One region of the Mesorhizobium sp. C277A genome, then DNA from elsewhere that is predicted to be linked to it. Evidence: predicted binding sites of a transcription regulator. Region 1 holds the regulator's gene; each other region holds the start of a gene.
What was found. Region 1 encodes PhoB, which activates phosphate uptake and scavenging genes when phosphate is short. Its sites were predicted from a motif close to TGTCATNNANCTGTCAT; they were not measured.
Positions count from the first base shown of each region.

Region 2: NKK52_RS13980 (esterase-like activity of phytase family protein) is a predicted target of PhoB. The motif match lies at 1,184-1,200, and genes of this name have one in related genera.
Region 3: ppk2 (polyphosphate kinase 2) is a predicted target of PhoB. The motif match lies at 1,319-1,335, and genes of this name have one in related genera.

Region 1 is NZ_JAMYVW010000002.1:4,460,622-4,463,894, reverse strand. Features, by position in the region: gene pstA (phosphate ABC transporter permease PstA) at 1-162, shown strand, start outside; gene pstB (phosphate ABC transporter ATP-binding protein PstB) at 180-1,004, shown strand; gene phoU (phosphate signaling complex protein PhoU) at 1,046-1,750, shown strand; gene phoB (phosphate regulon transcriptional regulator PhoB) at 1,767-2,456, shown strand; gene NKK52_RS21940 (ROK family protein) at 2,487-3,273, opposite strand, start outside.
Region 2 is NZ_JAMYVW010000002.1:2,794,109-2,797,381, forward strand. Features, by position in the region: gene NKK52_RS13970 (LacI family DNA-binding transcriptional regulator) at 1-734, shown strand, start outside; partial or broken gene NKK52_RS13975 (ferritin family protein) at 762-1,077, opposite strand; gene NKK52_RS13980 (esterase-like activity of phytase family protein) at 1,302-2,777, shown strand; gene NKK52_RS13985 (L,D-transpeptidase) at 2,856-3,273, opposite strand, start outside.
Region 3 is NZ_JAMYVW010000002.1:1,371,988-1,375,260, reverse strand. Features, by position in the region: gene NKK52_RS06770 (dihydrofolate reductase family protein) at 1-152, shown strand, start outside; gene ppk2 (polyphosphate kinase 2) at 338-1,258, opposite strand; gene NKK52_RS06760 (aldo/keto reductase) at 1,499-2,542, shown strand; gene NKK52_RS06755 (glycosyl transferase family 90) at 2,563-3,273, opposite strand, start outside.

The DNA of each region.
Region 1 (3,273 bases):
CCGGCGACCGCGCTGCCGGTTCAGATCTATATGTGGGCAAACGAGGCTGAGCGCGCTTTTGTCGAGCGCATGTCCGGCGCCATCATCATCCTGCTCGTCTTCCTCATGGCCATGAACATCACCGCGATCGTGCTCCGGCGCCGCTTCGAGCGGCGCTGGTAGAAAAAAGGCAATTTGGTATGAACATCATGACCGAACAGTCCCTTGAGAATGCAGTGGGCGACAAAATGAACGCCAAGTCGAACGAAGTCATCAAGATGCGCGGCGACAAGGTCGGCGTCTTCTACGGCGAGAAGCAGGCGTTGTTCGACGTCAATCTCGACGTGCGTCAGAACCAGGTGACGGCGCTGATCGGCCCGTCCGGCTGCGGCAAGTCGACCTTCCTGCGCTGCCTCAACCGCATGAACGACACCATCGATTTGGCGCGGGTGACCGGCAAGATCACGCTCGATGAAGACGACATCTACGACAAGAACATCGATGTCGTCGAACTGCGCGCCCGCGTCGGCATGGTGTTCCAGAAACCCAACCCGTTCCCGAAGTCGATCTACGAGAACGTCGCCTACGGCCCGCGCATCCATGGGCTGGCCAAGCGCAAGTCCGACATGGACCAGATCGTCGAGCAGAGCCTGAAGAAGGCGGCGATCTGGAACGAAGTCAAGGACCGCCTGCAGGAGCCCGGCACCGGCCTGTCCGGCGGCCAGCAGCAGCGCCTGTGCATCGCGCGCGCCATCGCCGTGTCGCCGGAGGTGATCCTGATGGACGAGCCCTGCTCGGCGCTCGATCCGATCGCCACCGCCCGTGTCGAGGAGCTGATCGACGAACTGCGCCAGAACTACACGATCGTCATCGTCACCCACTCGATGCAGCAGGCGGCGCGCGTGTCGCAGCGCACGGCGATGTTCCATCTCGGCTATCTCGTCGAGGAGGGCGCCACCGACAAGATGTTCACCAACCCCGACGACAAGCGCACCCAGGACTACATTACCGGCCGCTTCGGCTGAGCCGTCCGGCGGGTGAATTTTCAGGCACGAGGACCAAGATCATGGGTGAACATACCGTCGCCTCCTTCGATGAAGAGCTCGGGCAGATCAGCAAGCTGATCCGCGACATGGGCGATCTGGCAGGCTCGATGGTCAGCGGCTCGACCAGGGCGCTGCTCAATTCGGACAATGCGCTGGCACAGCGTGTCGTTTCCGACGACGCCATCATGGATGCGCGCCAGCGCGAACTGGACGACCGCGCCATCACGCTGATCGCCAAGCGCCAGCCGATGGCCAACGATCTGCGCGCCGTGGTCGGCTCGATCCGCATGGCCGGCGACCTCGAGCGCATCGGCGATCTCGCCAAGAACATCGCCAAACGCGTCGGCACCGTGGGCTTGAGCGTCACGCCGCGCGACCTCTCGCACTCCATCGATGCCATGGCGCAGCTGGTGCTGATCCAGGTGCAAGGCGTCGTCGAGGAATATGCCGCCACCGATGCGGCAGCTCTTGCAAAACTTAGGAATGACGACGAGCGCATCGACGTCAAATACACGTCCGTGTTTCGTGAGCTCTTGACCTACATGATGGAAGACCCTCGCAACATCACCGCCTGCACGCATCTCTTGTTCTGCGCCAAGAATCTTGAGCGCATCGGCGATCATGTCACCAACATCGCCGAAAATGCGTATTATGTGCTGACCGGCCAGCAATTGCCCGCCAATCGTCCGAAGCAGGACGAGACGGCGATGGCCACGCCGGCCTGATGAGGGTGAACTGCCTATGATCGCGCCACGCATCATGGTCGTGGAGGACGAGGAGCCGCTAGGCGTGCTCCTCCGCTACAACCTCGAATCCGAAGGCTATCACGTCGAGGTGGTGACACGCGGCGACGAGGCCGAGATCCGCCTGCAGGAAAACGTGCCCGATCTCCTGGTGCTCGACTGGATGGTGCCCGCTGTTTCCGGCATCGAGCTCTGCCGGCGGCTTAGAGTGCGGCCCGAAACCGAGCGGCTGCCGATCATCATGCTGACCGCGCGCGGTGAGGAAAGCGATCGCGTGCGCGGCCTGTCCACCGGTGCCGACGACTATCTGGTCAAGCCATTCTCGACGCCGGAGTTCATGGCGCGCGTGAAGGCGCTGCTGCGCCGGGCCAAGCCGGAAGTGCTGTCCAGCGTGCTCAAGGTCGGCGACATCGTGCTCGACCGCGAGTCGCACCGTGTCTACCGCAAGAAGAGCGAGATCAGGCTCGGACCGACCGAGTTCCGGCTGCTCGAATTCATGATGCGCCATCCCGGCCGCGTGTTCTCGCGCAGCCAGCTGCTCGACAATGTCTGGGGCGAGACGATCTACATCGACGAGCGAACCGTCGACGTCCATGTCGGGCGCTTACGCAAAGCGGTCAACAACGGCCGCATGCCGGATGTCATCCGTACCATTCGCGGCGCCGGCTACGCGATCAGGGAAGACTAGGATGCTGCGCGTCGCGCCGTTGCCGGCCATTCAGGCGACATGCTTGCCGGATTTGGCCTGAATGCCCGGCGCGAAAATCTCCTGATCGACGAAGCCGAGCGCGCGCATGGCACAGCCTTCGCGGATCAGCGGCAGCTCGTTGGGCTCGGTGTCGAAGGAGATCGATTTCGAATGCTGGCCGCCGGCGGTCTGGGCGATCGCTTCGCGCAATGCCGGCTCGATCAGGTCGAAGGCGGCGGCGCTGACGCCAACCATGGCGACAGGCGCCGGGTCGATCAGCGCAAACAGGCTGCCGAGGCCGAAGCCGAGCGCCTCACCGGCCTTGCGATAGGCTTCGCGCTCCGGGCCATCGGTTTCGCGGGCGCGCGCGGCGAGTGCGCGCATATCAGCGTCGCCGATATCGACCGGCTCGGCATCTTCGCTCATCATTTTGGCGCTGCGCCAGATGGCGTAGTTTCCGGCATAGGCCTCGACGCAGCCGCGCCGCCCGCAGCGGCAGAGCGCGCCGCCCGGACGGTGGATCATGTGGCCGAACTCGCCGCCCGAGGAATGGGTGCCGGTGAACAGTTCGCCTTTCAGCACCAGCCCCATGCCGATGCCGTGCGACAAGAGGATCGCGATGAAATTGTCGCGGTAGCGCTCGGGCTGGCGCCATTGCAGGGCCACCGCCATCATATTGCAGTCGTTCTCCATGGTGGCAGGAATGCCGAATTCCGCTTCCAACATGTCGGCGAAGGCAATGTCGGTCAGTGGCGTGATTGGCGACCACAGCATGGCCCGCGCCTGCGAATCGGTGATGCCCTGGATGCCCATGGCA
Region 2 (3,273 bases), 1.7 Mb from region 1:
ATCTGATGGTCGTCATGGGCGAGCCCGGCCAATATCAGCAGGAGAGGCTGCGCCGCGTGGTTGAGACGCGCCGGGCCGACGCGGTCGTGTTGGCCAATACACGGCGGGAAGACGATCGGATCGACTATCTCAGCAAGGCCGGCTTTCCCTTCGCCACGCTTGGCCGAAGTCAATCCGGCGACGACACCTATCCTTCGCTCGATATAGATTTCGAGAGGGCGGGTGATGAAGCCGTCGACCGGCTGGTCGCGCGCGGCCACCGCCGCATTGCCGCCATCCGCCCTTCGCTTGATCTCAACTTCGGCTACCTTTTCCTCGACGGCTACCGCAAGGGGCTGGAGCGGCATGGCATCGAAGTCGACCCCGGCCTGATCGCCGACGGCTTCATCAACGAGGCAGGCGGCTACCAGGTGACGCCGCGCGTGATGCTCTCCAAGGACCGGCCCACAGCCATCATCTTCAACAATGACGCAATGGCGCTCGGCGGCTGCAAGGCACTGGCCGAGATGGGCATCAGGCCCGGCCACGACATCGCGGTGATCGTCATCGTCGACACGCCGCTCTGCCGTTATTTCTCGCCGGCGCTGACCGCCTTCCGTCCGTCGCTGGAGCCCATGGGCCGGCGGCTGGCCGAAATGCTGCTGGCATCGCTTCCGGCCTTTGCCGGCCCGGAAGGCCCGCGCATCATCCGCGAAGTCTGGCCCCTGGAGCTGATCGCGCGCGACAGCGATTGATCCGCCGCGGAGGAAGGCCGGCGGGCCTCAATCCACCTTCTTCTCGCCCCGCTCGCCGGCCTTGACGATGTCGCCGGTGGTGAACAGGATTTCCTTCAGTTCCGCGCGCCAGTCTTTCTTCTGGCGCAGCAGGAATTCCAGATCCATGCCGAAATGCTTGAACTCCTCGCCTTGCGCGTTCTTCATGATCGCCTTGGCCTGAGGGTCTTTCTCGACCGACATGCGCTGTTCGTACCAGTTGATCGCCTCGGCCTCTTCGATCAACTAGGTGATCATGCGGGCAAAGGTCCGCACCTCCTGCGGTCAGTTCTTCCGGTGGCTCGTGATACTGATCGAAACCCATTTATCCCTCCTGGGCCCGGGGCTCGATCGGCCATCGCAGGCGACGCTTGGGCTCGCGTGCAACGGCTCAGGCTGGAAAATGGTTCCGGAGCGCGTGCGACACGGTCTGTCACGCAACTATCATCTTCGCGTCCTAGACCGCTCATCGGTGGGCGCGGCATCGTCGATTGCGGCGGCTTCGTCATCCGGCCGTTCCGGCCCGTTCCGTCACAAAGAGGTTATCCCATGAAAAATCTGCACCGAACCGTGTCGCTCGGCGCCGCACTGGCGCTGTTTACCGCCCTGACCCCTGCCCTTGCCGACAGCACCGCCACCGTTGGCGGCTTCGTCAACAAGGGCCTGGTCGGCGTCGGCCGCATTCCGGCCGATCAGAAGGACAAGTTCGGCGAGACCTTCGGCTCCGGCTCCGGCATGTCGATCGACGCCGCAAGCTGGACCCGTGGCGCGGACGGCTACAAGGGCTCGCTCTGGTTGCTGCCCGACCGCGGCTACAATGTCGTCGGCACCACCGACTACCGGCCGCGCCTCAACACTATTCGTATCGAATTCACGCCGACCGCACTGGGCGCCAAGCCCGCCGCCGGCCAGGAACAGACAGGCGTCAAGGCGACGCTTGCCGATTGCCTGCTGCTCACCGACGACAAGGGCGCAGACGCCACCGGTCTCGATCCGCTCAACGGCGTGCGCGCGGCCAATGGCGACCTGCCGATCCTGCCCGAGGCCAATGGCAAGCTGGCGCTCGACAATGAGGCGATCGCGCGGCTGCCCGACGGCACCATGTTCATCTCTGACGAATACGGCCCCAACATCTACCGCTTCTCGGCCGACGGCCATCTGTTGTCGGCAACGCAGCCGCCGGCCGCTTTGGTGCCGATGCGCAAGGGCGGGCCGAACTTCGCCTCCGACAATCCAGGCCCCGGTGCAGCCGAACCCGATCCGAAGGATCCCGAAACCGGCCGCCAGAACAATCAAGGCCTCGAAGGCATGGCGCTGACGCCGGACGGCAAGTCGCTGATCGCTGTGCTGCAGTCGGCGCCCCGCCAGGATGGCGGCGATTCGCCCGCGACGCGCCAGAACACCCGGGCCCTGGTCTACGACGCCTCCGACCCGGCCCATCTCAAGCTGGTGCATGAATATGCCGTGCCGCTGCCGGTGTTCAAGGACGCCAAGGACAAGACCAAGGTCGCCGCGCAGAGCGAAATCGTGGCGCTGTCCGACAAGACCTTCCTGATGCTGGCGCGCGACAGCGGCAACGGCCAGGGGGTGAAGGGCGATACTTCGCTGCTGCGCCAGATTTTCGTCGTCGACGTCTCTGGCGCCACCGACATTGCCGGCGGCGCCTTCGATGCCGCCGACAAGCCGCTGGCGCCCAAGGGCGTGCTCGACCCCTCGGTGACCCCGGCCAAGCTGACGCCGTTCATTGACATCAACGACAACAAGGAACTCGGCCGTTTCGGCCTGCATGACGGCAAGCCGAACGACAAGAACAATCTCTCGGAGAAGTGGGAAGCAATGTCTGTGGTCAGCCTGCTCGATCCGGCGCTGCCCGACGACTATTTCCTGTTCGTCGGCAACGATAACGACTTTCTCACCCAAGACGGTTTTCAGGTCGGCGCGCCCTACAAGGCCGACGACGGCGCCGATGTCGACACCATGTTCCTGGTCTATCAGGTCACGCTTCCGGGCCTCGCCAACAAGTAGCCGTATACGGAAAGGCGGACGCGCCCGGCGCGTCCGCCTCTAAACGTTTGTCGGCGATCAGCGATGCCGTGAAGGCACCTATTTCAAAATCTCCGCATCCCTTGGCACGCCGGCATCGATCGGCTCGGCGGTCCGGCTCGACACGGCCATGATCTTGCCTGCGGCCGACAGGTTCGGGCGCACATAGACCTGGGCTACGCCGTTGACCCGGCTGTAGAGGTCGATAATGTCCTGGTTCATGAAGCGCACGCAGCCCGACGACGCGTTCTTGCCGATGGAATCCCATTCCGGCGTGCCGTGCAGCCGGTACATCGTGTCCTTGCCGTCGCGGAACAGATAGAGCGCACGCGCGCCGAGCGGGCTCTGCGGTCCCGGCGGCATGCCGTCCTTATATTTCGCCAGTTCCGGCCGGCGCTGGATCATTTCGGGCGGCGGCGTCCACACCGGCCATTTCTTGCGCGCCTGGATCACGGCGCTGCCGGTCCAGCCAAACCCG
Region 3 (3,273 bases), 3.1 Mb from region 1:
TCATCGACGAGTTGCATCTGGCCGTGTCGCCAGTGTTGCTCGGGAGGGGCGAGAGCCTGTTTGCCGGGCTGGATATGCTGAAGCTGGGTTACCAGTGCACCGAGCAGGTGGCGACAGCGCTCGCCACGCATGTGACGATCAAGCGGGTGTAGTGGCGAAGTGATAGGCGCAGGCTTCTTTCTCCCCGTTCTACGGGGAGAAATGCCCGGCAGGCAATGAGGGGCAGCGCTGCTTTGGAGGTTAGCAGCGTCCGACGGCTGTGAATTCGTCGCCGGAGCTGCCCCTCATCCGCCCTTCCGGCACCTTCTCCCCGTGAAACGGGGAGAAGGAAAAGTGCTCAATACTTCTCCGGCACGTAAAGCTCGCGCGGCAGGACCTGGCGCTCGTACTCCGGGTTGAACACCCGCTCGGGCAGCGTGATTTCTTCGTGCGGCACGTCCTCATAGGGCAGCTGTTTGAGGAGATGGTCGATGCAGTTCAGCCGCGCCCGCTTCTTGTCGTTGCCTTCGACGATGTACCACGGTGCCTCTGGGATGTTGGTGCGGGCAAACGTCTCTTCCTTGGCCTTGGTGTACTGCTCCCAGCGCACGCGCGACTGCAGGTCCATCGGCGACAGCTTCCACTGCTTCATCGGGTCGTGGATGCGCATCATGAAGCGCATCTGCTGTTCCTCGTCGGTGATCGAGAACCAGTATTTGACCAGCGTGACGCCGGAGCGGACCAGCATGCGCTCGAACTCCGGCACGTCGCGGAAGAACTCTTCGACCTGATCGGGTTCGGCAAAGCCCATCACCCGCTCGACGCCGGAGCGGTTGTACCAGGAGCGGTCGAACAGCACGATCTCGCCGCCGGCCGGCAGATGCGGCACGTAGCGCTGGAAATACCACTGCGATTTTTCGCGCTCGGTCGGCGCCGGCAGCGCCACGACGCGGCAGATGCGCGGGTTGAGGCGCTGGGTGATGCGCTTGATGACGCCGCCCTTGCCGGCGGAATCGCGTCCTTCGAAAACCACCACCAGCTTCTTCTTGTGGTAGGCGACCCAGGACTGCAGCTTGATTAGTTCCGACTGCAAGCCGATCAGGTCGCGGAAATACTGCATGCGGTCGATCGACGGCGGATGCGCGTTCTTGTAGATCTTGGAGATCTCCAGCGACAGCGCCGGCTCCGACATTTCAAGCTCATAGTCCTCGTCGAGCATGTCGGCGAGTTCGGCTTCCAGCCAATCCCTGGCCGGAGAATTCTGCTTCAACTCGGTCATTTCCACTGCTCCGCTTGCCGGCTGACATGAAACCCTGAGCCGACTTGATATAGGCCGGCAATGACGGTTTTATTGCAACCCGCCAGCCAGCCGATCATCGCTGCAAATCGGCGAGGCATGGCTGATCCATCGCCGTGGCATGGCGACAAGCCGCTCAAATTGTCCTACAAATGGCGGACCCGTTCGGGCTGCCCGCCCTTCTCCAGTAAATCCCCACCCACCAAAATTGCGAGGACCGACATGGAATACCGCACGCTTGGCCGTTCCGGCTTGAAAGTTTCGACGCTGACCTTGGGAACCATGACCTTCGGCGGCAGCGGGCCGTTCGCTGCCGTCGGCAATTCCGATCTCGCGGAGGCCTCGCGCATCATCGACACTTGCATCGATGCCGGCATCAATCTCATCGACACCGCCAATGTCTATTCGAACGGATTGTCGGAAGAGATCATCGGCGAGGCGCTCGGCGGCAAGCGCAAGAACGACGTGCTGATCGCCTCCAAGGCGCGCATGCGGATCGGCAAGGGCCCCAATGACGAGGGCCTGTCGCGCCATCATCTGATCCGCGAATGCGAGAAGAGCCTGAAGCGCCTCAGGACAGATGTCATCGACATCTATTTCCTGCACGAATGGGATGGCGCGACGCCGCTCGAGGAAACCATCGCCGCGCTCGACACGCTGGTTGCCCAGGGCAAGATCCGCTATGTCGGCTGCTCCAACTATTCCGGCTGGCAGGTCATGAAGGCGCTCGGCATCAGCGACAGCCAGCACCAGCCGCGCTTCGTCACCCAGCAGATCCACTACACGCTGGAAGCACGCGAGGCCGAGTATGAGCTCTTGCCGATCTCGGTCGACCAGGGCCTTGGCGTGCTGGTGTGGAGCCCGCTCGCCGGCGGCCTGATGTCGGGAAAATACCGCCGCGACAGTCCGACGGCGCGCCAGATCGGCGGCTGGTCGGAACCACCGATCCGCGACGAGGACCGGCTGTGGCGGATCGTCGACGTGCTGGTCGACATCGGCGCCACTCGCGGCGTCTCGGCGGCCCAGGTGGCGCTGGCCTGGCTGCTTGGCCGGCCGGCCGTCAGTTCGCTGGTGATTGGCGCACGCAACGAGGCCCAGTTGAAAGACAATCTCGCCGCGGCAAGCCTGACGCTGTCCTTTGATGAACGCCAGCGCCTCGATGCCGTCAGCCGGCCGCCGGAGCTCTATCCCTACTGGCACCAGCAGTTTACGGCGAAGGACCGCTTCGGCCCGGCCGATCTGGTTATGGACCGCAGCGTTATCTGACTTAAGGGCGCCGGAAGCGGCTAGCCCGCGATAAACCGCCAGACCTGCGGATCGGGCTCGATCTGGCCGCTGAGCACGAAATATTTGTAGAGCACGAGCAGGCAGATCGCCTGCTCGGCCCGCTCGTCGGCGAATTTGCGGCAATAGGCGTTGGCCGCCGCAACGATGCGCTGGGCCTCGGCCGGATGCTGCTCGAGATGATGCACCCGCTCGGCCAGATCGCTGAAGTCGGGCGCCAGCGGCACATAATGGACATCGGGCTCGAGTTGCCCCTCGGCGAACCAGGTCTCGTAAGTCGGCGGCGGCATCAGGCAGAGCGAGTTCGAGCTCATGATCCATTTCAGATTGGTCGCGACATCATTGCCTTCGAGCGAGATGATGTAGCGGTAGCGGCGCTGCTGATCGATGCTGAGATAGGGCTTGCGGTATTCCGCAAGTGCTGTCGCCCTCGGCGTGCCGACATCGCAGAACGGCAGATTGCGGGCTGCATCCAGCAACAAGGTGCGGATCGGATTGTTGAGTTCGCCGCGCCAAACGACGAGCGGATGCTTGTCGGCGAAGGCGACATCGTCGGCCGGCATGTAGAAATGACGGAACTTGTTCAGCTTGAACAGGACGCCGTTGCCGTTGTCGCCCGCTATCGGCCGGTCCTTGACGATCGACGGCATCTTCGGCACTTCGATGACGTCGCCGAATTCCAGGTCGATGCGCAGATCTGGGTCGAAATAACG